DNA from 3 places in the Kosakonia sp. SMBL-WEM22 genome. Region 2 is predicted to be linked to each of the others. Evidence: predicted binding sites of a transcription regulator. Region 2 holds the regulator's gene; each other region holds the start of a gene.

Region 1 (3,279 bases), 1.5 Mb from region 2:
GTGGCAAGCTGCCTGCCCGTAGGCCTGATAAGCGCAGCGCCATCAGGCAAGGTGACTATCAGGCCAGCACTTCACGTACGAAGGCTTCGATCTCTTTGTTCTGACAATTTTCAAAGAAGCACTGCTGGAAACGCTCGCCGGAAACGGCGGTTTTCACCAGCTCGCGATCGATGGCGCGCAGCGTATCGAGATAGTTCTCTTTAACTACCGCGGCTTTTACCTGGTTCAGGATCCCGGCGTTACGCACCTGCGGCTCTTTACGCTCCGGCGGGTAACCTTCCCCATTGCGGCCGGTAAAGGCTTTCTCAAAAATAAAGCGCACATTCAGCTCGGCGCCCCAGCCAAAGCCTTTGGCGAACGGCAGCGCCAGCGCGTTACCGTTATTGATCTGCGCGAACAGGAACGCATCGGCCGGATCGATACAGTAACCGCAGACCACGCCCGGATGAATGTTCAGCGACATCAGCGCGCCCTGCCCGGTGCCGCAGCCAGTCACCACGAAATCCACCGCTTTAGAGTTGAGCAGAATGCTGGCCATAATGCCGAGGTGGATATAGGTGAGATGATGGTCATTTTCGTCGCTCATGCCGACGTTATACACCGGGAAATCTTTCTCATCGGCAACGGTTTTCAGCTCTTTGAGAATGATGGCGTTTTTCGCCGCCTGGCTGTTTTCCATCATCAGTGCAATTTTCATTTTCATCTCCTGTAGACGTGCTTCGGATAGCAAAGGTTACCTAAACCTTACTACCTCACAAACATACTTTCAAATTTAGTGAAAAATGGTTTTAAAAATCAAAAGCCGCCTCACAGTTTTGAGCGGCCCGCTCCTGCCGTCCTGATTAGTAGAGGGTGTTCGGGGGGTTATTCCGACGATTGCCGCGCGGAGGGCAGCATTAAGATGAGAAGATGGAAAAAATGAAGCAGAGCAACGTCATGAAGAGAGTCGTTATTGCCGCCACGCTGTTACTCCTTGCCGGGTGTACCATCACCAAAGAAGCAGAAGTGAGCAGCGTGGACACCACCAGCGGCGTGGTGCGTCTGAGCTTTAACCAGCCGATGATGCAGACCGCGCGCTACGATGAGTATGTCGCCCAGGGCACCGCTAACAAACAGTGCCAGCAGTTGGGTTATGCTACCGCCGTGGCATTTGGTCAGCCGGTGCAGACCTGTAGCTTGATCAGCGGTTCAGGCTGCATGAACACCAAAATCACCATTCAGTATCAGTGTCGCGGTATCGCTATCGATCCCAACCGCGCGGCCTGGTAAATTCTTAAGCCAGCCATTAGCGCTGGCTTTTTCTTTTATTAATAATCAAAACAATTCTCATTTATTTAAATATCACCCCGGCAATGCGTGTTATTCGCATTCTCTTTATTAATCAAACGCTTTATTATTTTACCTTTTGCAAATAATTAAATAACAAATTATAGTGGCGGCACTTTCCCCTGTTATATTTTTAATTCCGGAGCCGTGCGATGTTAAAAGCAGAGATGATCGAAAAACTTAACGAACAGATGAATCTGGAACTCTTCTCCTCCCTGCTCTATCAACAGATGAGCGCATGGTGCAGCTACCACAGTTTTGAAGGTGCCGCCGCGTTTCTGCGCCGCCACGCACAGGAAGAGATGACCCATATGCAGCGCCTGTTCGACTACCTGACGGACACCGGCAGCCTGCCGCGCATTGCGAATATTGCTTCACCAGTCGCAGAGTATGCCTCCCTTGATGAACTTTTCCGCGCAACTTACGAACATGAGCAGCATATTACGCAAAAAATTAATGAGCTGGCGCACGTTGCAATGATGTCACAGGATTATCCGACCTTTAATTTCCTGCAGTGGTATGTTGCCGAGCAGCATGAAGAAGAGAAACTCTTTAAATCGGTAATTGATAAATTAACGCTGGCGGGTAAAAGTGGTGAAGGCCTCTACTTTATTGATAAAGAGCTGGCGACCCTCGACGCACAAAATTAATAATAAAGGCGGTTCAGTTAATTCTGTACCGCCTTTTTCTTTCTGCTCCCGAACACTCCTCTCTGATTATTCTCTGCCACAAAATGCCTGATTCCGCGTTCGACACCAACGATGGTTGTTCCTTTTCATCTGCCCGACAAGGTGTAAACAAAATATTACAATACATGTAACGGTCATTTGACGAAACGGTGGAATTATCTTACTCTGCGCCGCGTATTGCGTGTGCTGTGAGTTCAGAAAGTAGAGGAAAGTGTGAAAAATCGGGCACTTGGAAGTGTATTTATTGTCGCGGGTACCACTATCGGTGCGGGCATGCTGGCGATGCCGCTGGCGGCGGCGGGCGTAGGATTTGCAACGACGCTGGGGCTGCTTTTCATCTTGTGGGCAGTGATGTGTTATACCGCCCTGCTGCTGCTTGAGGTCTATCAGCATGTTCCGGCTGAAACCGGGCTGGGCTCGCTGGCGCAGCGCTATCTGGGTCGTTACGGTCAGTGGATCACCGGCTTCAGTATGATGTTTTTGATGTACGCGTTGACGGCTGCCTATATCAGCGGTGCTGGTGAGTTGCTTGCTTCAAGTATCAGCGAGTGGTTTAACGTTTCGCTCTCGTCGAGCGCGGGCGTGCTGATCTTTACGCTGGTGGCTGGCGGCGTTGTCTGCATTGGCACCTCGCTGGTCGATCTCTTTAACCGTTTTCTCTTCAGCGCCAAAATCCTCTTTCTGGTGGTGATGCTGGCGCTGTTAATGCCGCACGTACACCAGGCTAACTTATTAACTATGCCGCTGGAAAAAGGGCTGGCACTTTCAGCGCTGCCGGTGATTTTTACCTCGTTCGGTTTTCACGGCAGCGTACCGAGCATTGTCAGCTATATGGGCGGCAACATTCGCCAGCTGCGCAAAGTGTTTATTACCGGTAGCGCCATTCCGCTGGTGGCCTATATCTTCTGGCAGCTGGCGACGCTTGGCAGCATCGACTCTCATACCTTTATGGGTTTGCTTGCCAGCCAGTCAGGGCTGAACGGCTTGTTGCTGGCGCTGCGCGATGTCGTCGCCTCTGCGCATGTTGAACTGGCGATCCACCTTTTTGCCGATCTGGCGCTGGCTACCTCATTCCTCGGCGTCTCGCTGGGCCTGTTTGATTACCTCGCCGATCTGTTCCGTCGCCGCAATAGTGTTACCGGCCGTTTGCAAACCGGCATCATCACCTTTCTGCCGCCGCTGGCGTTTGCCCTTTTCTACCCGCGCGGTTTTGTGATGGCCCTCGGTTACGCAGGCGTTGCGCTTGCGGTATTAGCCCTACTGT
Region 2 (3,279 bases):
ATAAACGCAACCAGCTCAAACGCGATAAGGTTCGTGGGCTTAAGCGCGTCGAACTGAAACTGAATGCGGATGCGGTGGAAGCGCTGAACGAACTGGCCGATGTGCGCGAGATCAGCCGCAGCGAACTTATTGAAGAGATGCTGCTGACGCAGCTTAAAGCTCTGCGCGGATAGCGAATCTTCTGAATCCTGATTAAATACCCCTTTTCATGTGGCATACAGTGCAGTCCGCGGCAATAGCAGTTTCCGCGTTCTTCTCTGTTCTGCTATGATTGCCCTTATCTGTGGGCTTAGCGCTCCCCCTATACTCATTAAGATTCAAGAGGTTATTTTACTCATGGCAATTACAGGCATTTTCTTCGGCAGCGACACCGGTAACACCGAAAACATCGCCAAAATGATCCAGAGCCAGCTTGGTAAAGACGTCGCCGATGTTCATGACATTGCCAAGAGCAGTAAGGAAGATATCGAAGGGTATGACATCCTGTTGCTCGGCATTCCGACCTGGTATTACGGTGAAGCGCAGTGCGACTGGGATGACTTTTTCCCGACGCTGGAAGAGATTGATTTTAATGGTAAGTTAGTGGCGCTGTTCGGCTGCGGCGACCAGGAGGATTACGCTGAGTACTTCTGTGATGCGCTGGGCACCATTCGCGACATTATTGAACCGCGCGGCGCAACAATCGTGGGTCACTGGCCAACTGCCGGCTACCATTTCGAAGCCTCAAAAGGTCTGGCCGATGACGATCATTTTGTTGGTCTGGCAATTGATGAAGACCGCCAGCCGGAACTGACCGCCGAGCGCGTGCAAAACTGGGTGAAGCAGGTTTCTGAAGAGCTGCATCTGGATGAAATCCTGAATGCCTGATTTTTATGGCGCAATCTGCCGGTTGCGCCGTATCAATAGGTAAAAGCAATCGAAATAATTGCTACATTTTTTTAACTTTCCTACTCATCCCTGTACAATAAGCCCTGCTTAACGCGGTACGCCTGGACGGGAGTTGTCGGCGATACCACGTTTTAAAAGCTTACTTTACTTGAGGGCTTGCAGTTTTCATTTATACATGGCAGTTCTATAATGATACGCATTCGCCCGGGTGCATTCCTTATAACTTCCGCGAAGGAAGTGAATCGTATAGCAACAGGACAGATTCCGCATGACTGACAACAATACCGCATTAAAGAAGGCCGGCCTGAAAGTCACGCTTCCACGTTTAAAGATTCTGGAAGTGCTTCAGGAGCCGGATAACCATCATGTCAGTGCGGAAGATCTTTATAAGCGTCTGATCGACATGGGTGAAGAGATTGGTCTGGCAACGGTATACCGTGTGCTGAACCAGTTTGATGACGCCGGGATCGTCACCCGTCACAATTTCGAAGGCGGCAAGTCTGTTTTCGAACTGACGCAGCAGCATCACCACGATCACCTTATCTGCCTCGACTGCGGTAAAGTTATCGAATTCAGTGATGATTCCATCGAATTACGCCAGCGCGAAATTGCCGCTCAACACGGTATTCGCCTGACGAACCACAGCCTCTATCTTTACGGTCACTGCGCTGAAGGCGACTGCCGTGAAGATGAACATGCGCACGACGCTAAATAAGCTCTTCTAACGTTAAAAGCCAACCGCCAGGTTGGCTTTTTTTATGCCTGCAGGATGAGCGGCGCATCAAATGGCTGCACCGCTCGGGCAGAAAAGCAATCAGCCTTTCAGCATATCGACACGGCTGACGCGCTTGCCATCCGGGCTTGCGGTACGCACCTGAATTTCTCCTTTAAGCTGTGGACGGGAAGCTGTTTCGTAGCGCTGCCATGTTTTGCCGCGATCGAGGGAGTACTCTACCACCAGCCCCGGGAAGCGGGTGTTCACCTCCAGCACACCGTCAACAATTCGCGCCCCTGGTACCGGCAGACGATACTGGATGCCAGCTTTATCCAGCTTCGCCAGCTCGCGATGTCCCAGCAGATTGGCAAAACGCTGCCAGTCAGCCATAAGCGCCTTCTGATCGACCCACTGCGTCTCGCCGCCTTTATATTCGCGGCTGGCCTGATAATCCTGCTCCCAGCTTGCGCGATGCCATGCCCGCTCCGCAACGGCAACCAGACGGGGATAGATCATATACTCCATCTGCTCATCCGTGCGCACCACTTCGCTCCACAGCTCGGCGGAAAGCCCGTAGGCACCCGGCCACGGCTTGTCTGATTTGGCGCTGAAAGTGTTGCCATCACGATCGACCGACGTTTCTGCATTCTGCGGCATGTTGTCCGGCGCAAAGCTGAAGATCTTGCGCTCGTCGCTAAAACGCGTTCCCCAGTAGTAGCCGCTTTCCGCCGGGTGAACTTCGCTCGGGAAGTCGAGATAGAGATAGTCCGGATTGGAAACTACCACGCGGAAACCCTTATTCGCCCAGTCGTTAACGGAGTCGAAACCGCCCCAGTAAAGCGCATCCCAGAAGTTAACATTGACGTTTTTGGTGGCAAACCCCGAGGCGTCTTTGGCATCTTTCAGCCCATCCTGCCAGGCCTGCATCACATCAATGCCGTGCGCCTTAACCAGCTTGCTCACCTCTGCGCCAAAGTAGCTGGAGAGGTGTTCAACATCGCTCACTTTCCCGGCTTTGATCATCGCCTGGCAGGCCCCGGACTTGGCCCACGGCTTATCCTGCTTGCTCTGATCGATAATGCCTTTACCCGGCTGCGGATCTTTTACATCCGTATAGCCTGCGCCAAGATAGATATTTTTCGCCTCATCGCCACCAAAGTGCCATGTGTGCAACGGCAGACCTGCTTCCCGGTGCATCTGCTGAATTTCGCCCATCACCTTATCGACAAAGTTGCGCGAGGAGTCCAGGCACGGATTGAGGTAGCCGGTGCGGTCATAGAACTGTACGCCAGCGGTAACAGAGGTATCAGTCGGATCCAGCAGGCGGTAGCGGCTCGCCTCACGCTCCTCTTTGCCCTCTTTTATCAGGCGATGGTAACGCGCCTCCATTGAGATGACCGCTGCGCGCGCATGCGCCGGCATGTCGATCTCCGGGATCACCTCAATATGACGAGCTTTGGCGTATTTAAGGATCTCGATATAGTCAGCGCGGGTAAAGAAACCACTGCCGTTATTATCACGATTAGGCCCGGATCCCAGCTGCGGCAGCAGGCACTGCTTCTCGCTCAAATCGTGGCAGCGCTGGCTGCCAATATCGGTCAGCTCCGGCAGCCCCGGGATTTCAATGCGCCACCCTTCATCGTCCGTCAGATGGAAGTGGAATTTATTCAGTTTGT
Region 3 (3,279 bases), 120 kb from region 2:
GCGCCAGCGCGGCGCTGTGTGCATCGTCCTGCTGGCGCAGATCGGTAATCGCGGGCGCGGCAAAGGTCAGCGTCTCATCGACCCACTGCCACACTTCGCCGTTATCTTCGGTGAAACGCATGCGTAGCGTGTCAGCCTGCATCAGGCCGGTGACAATCGCCTCGCTAAGCTGTGCGGCGTCAATATCTCCCTCCAGCTCAACATAGTGCGCCACGCTCCAGGCGTTGGGCAGCGAGGAGAGTTTTTCTGCCATCCAGATCCCCGGCTGGGCAGCGATCAGCGGTAAACGTTTGCTCATCTTCCGCTCCTTATTGCGCGTGGGGGTGCGCATAGTGCGCCGGGGTTAAGCTCTGCCAGTGTGCGGCAAGCCAGTCGGTACAGGCTGACTGCGATTGCGGCTCGCAGAGGATGTGCCAGCCTGCGGGCAGCGCGCACTGCGCGGGCCACAAACTGCACTGCTGCGCGCTGTTTTGCAGAATATAAAACCGCCCTTGCGGATGATCGAAGGGGTTGGTGAACTCCATAGCAAACTCCTGTCGTGGAAAAGCGCCCTGGCGTTACCGCGGCTGCCAGAGGGTGATTAACCCCGCCGTCAGCCCGCCGCGCCAGCAAAGCGCATCATGTCCGCCGTCAACCTGACGCCAGAAAACCGGCTGCTGTATGCCTTGTAAGAGGGAAAAAAGGGTCTGGTTGGTGCGAAAAATCAGCGGCTCGCGCACCCCGGCTTCCAGCACAATGCGCAGCCCCTGCGGGCCTATTTCACCCTGTTTGAGTTGTTGGATAAGCAGCCCCTCACCCTCGCCGCCGCGATGGGGCCACCAGTAAGAGCCGGACTGGCTCAGCACGCAGCCAAAGCGCGCCGGCCAGTGCAGCGCGGCATAGAGCGCCGAAAGCCCGCCGAAGCTCTGCCCCGCCACCACCGTGCGATCGGCGCGATCGCTGAAGGGCGCAATCTCCCGCACCAGCGGCAGTAGCTCCTCCTGCACCGCCAGCCAGAAGTCAGGATTACAGGGCAGCTCGCGGCTACGATGAGTGTTATCGATGGTGTCAATCAGCACATAGACCGCGGGCGGCAACTGGCGGGCGTGAGTCAGCGCGGCCAGCGCAGGCCACACTGGCATGCTCTCGGCCCAGAACTGGCCGTCGAGCAGGATCGCCAACGGGCGTTCAGCCCCCTGCGCCTCGCCGGTGGCATAGACCCAAACGCGGCGGCGGTTTTGCAGCCGCGGACTCTGCCAGTGCAGTAACTTAGGAGGGATAAAAGAGGTATCGGTTGCCTGCCAGCCGGGCTGGAGCGGGGCGTCGGGCATCTCCAGCGCCGAAACCGGATGGCCGCGCCCGCCGCGCCAGCTCTGCGCATTGAGCGGGTCGGCAATGGCGCGTGGCAGCAGTTTGCGCCACCCTTCACGCAGCGCCGCGCGATCCGGCGGCACGCTGGCAAATACGGTATCAGCGAAATCGTTATCCTGTTCAGACGGGATCAGGCAGTAGCTGCCGCGCCAGCCCGCTTCCAGAGTGGTTTTCCAGCACCAGACATCGCTTCCGGCGATGCGTGCCAGCGATTGCGGCTGCGCCTGTTGATGGTGATCGGTCACGCCAGTGATGTAGATCCAGACCCGGCGCAGGCGCGAAGCCTGCTCTGACCCCGCCGGATCGCGCCACCAGAAGGTCACTTCATAGCGCCCGTCGGCGGTTTTCACCCACTCCGGCCCCTGTTTTGACGCCCACCAGGCATCGCTTCCCGTCGTTGACGTCACGGTTTAACCCCAAATCGCTGCGGACTTATCTTTGTCGCTCAAAATTTATAGATAATATTATTGATAACTATTCTTATTTGCAATAGCGTATTGGCGCGCTGTGGGAAGCGCGTCTTTCACCTAACTCTGCCAGCCGCAGGCCTTTTTTCTCAGGATTGAGAGGATCGCCGCGCGCGGGCTTCATCACTGCCGTCTCCTCTCCCCTGGGAATGGAGAGTTACGGGGATACGGCAAAGGAACGCAGGTAACATAATGAATAAAAAGATGAAATCCCTGACCTTACTGGTCAACCTCGGGATCTACGGCGCGGCACTGCCCGTGATGGCGGCGGAGGAGAAAACTGGCGACGCCAGCGGCGCAGACACCATCGTCGTGACGGCGGCACAGCAGAATCTTCAGGCGCCCGGCGTGTCGACCATTACCGCAGATGAGATCCGTAAGAACCCGCCCGCCCGCGATGTGTCGGAAATTATCCGTAAGATGCCAGGCGTGAACTTAACCGGCAACGCCACCAGCGGCCAGCGCGGTAACAACCGTCAGATCGATATTCGCGGTATGGGCCCGGAAAACACCTTGATTCTGGTTGATGGCAAACCAGTCACCAGCCGTAACTCGGTGCGCTTAGGCTGGCGCGGCGAGCGCGACAGCCGCGGCGACACCAGTTGGGTGCCGGCAGAGATGATTGAGCGCATCGAAGTGATCCGCGGCCCGGCCGCCGTGCGCTACGGTAACGGTGCGGCGGGCGGCGTGGTGAATATCATCACCAAAAAAGATAGCGCCGACGAATGGCATGGTTCATGGAACGCCTATTTCAACGCGCCGGAGCATAAAGCGGAAGGCGCCACCAAACGCACCGACTTTAGCCTTAGCGGCCCGCTGGGCGATGATGTCAGTTTCCGTCTCTATGGTAACCTGGCAAAAACCCAGGCCGATGCCTGGGATATCAACCGTGATCACCAGTCTGAACGCACCGGGATTTACGCAGATACCCTCGCCGCCGGGCGTGAAGGCGCGATCAATAAAGATATTAACGGCGTGGTGCGCTGGGATTTCGCGCCAATGCAGTCGCTGGAGTTCCAGGCAGGCTACAGCCGCCAGGGCAACCTCTATGCGGGCGATACACAAAACACCAACAACGACAGCCGGAGCAATAACTACGTGCGCGAGAATTACGGCAAAGAGACCAACCGTCTCTATCGTCAGAATTACTCCGTCACCTGGAACGGCGGCTGGGATAACGGCATCACCACCAGCAACTGGATCCAGTATGAGCACACGCGCAACTCGCGCCTCGGCGAAGGGTTGGCCGGGGGAACGGAGGGGCTGTTCAATAGCAATAAATTCACCGATATCGATCTCTCCGATGTGATGCTGCACAACGAGGTTAACCTGCCGCTGGATCTGCTGGTTAACCAGACGCTGACGCTGGGCACCGAGTGGAACCAGCAGCGGATGAAAGATCTGGGATCCAACACTCAGGCTTTCCAGGGCGGGCCAATTAGCGGTCTGAACGGCACCAACC

What was found. The regulator Fur, encoded in region 2, represses iron uptake genes when iron is present. The targets are predictions, from matches to a motif close to ATAATAATGAGAACNACTATCAA.
Region 1: the regulator Fur is predicted to act here: its motif matches at 1,308-1,330, upstream of ftnA (non-heme ferritin).
Region 3: the regulator Fur is predicted to act here: its motif matches at 1,812-1,834, upstream of fes (enterochelin esterase).

Annotation. Positions count from the first base shown of each region.
Region 1 is NZ_CP051488.1:2,958,121-2,961,399, forward strand. Features, by position in the region: gene HF650_RS14125 (RpiB/LacA/LacB family sugar-phosphate isomerase) at 59-697, opposite strand; gene yecR (YecR family lipoprotein) at 937-1,269, shown strand; gene ftnA (non-heme ferritin) at 1,479-1,976, shown strand; gene tyrP (tyrosine transporter TyrP) at 2,229-3,279, shown strand, end outside.
Region 2 is NZ_CP051488.1:1,502,760-1,506,038, reverse strand. Features, by position in the region: gene ybfE (LexA regulated protein) at 1-173, shown strand, start outside; gene fldA (flavodoxin FldA) at 337-867, shown strand; gene fur (ferric iron uptake transcriptional regulator) at 1,157-1,603, shown strand; gene HF650_RS07180 (beta-N-acetylhexosaminidase) at 1,703-3,279, opposite strand, start outside.
Region 3 is NZ_CP051488.1:1,381,390-1,384,668, reverse strand. Features, by position in the region: gene entF (enterobactin non-ribosomal peptide synthetase EntF) at 1-298, opposite strand, end outside; gene HF650_RS06610 (MbtH family NRPS accessory protein) at 309-524, opposite strand; gene fes (enterochelin esterase) at 558-1,757, opposite strand; gene HF650_RS06600 (TonB-dependent siderophore receptor) at 2,010-3,279, shown strand, end outside.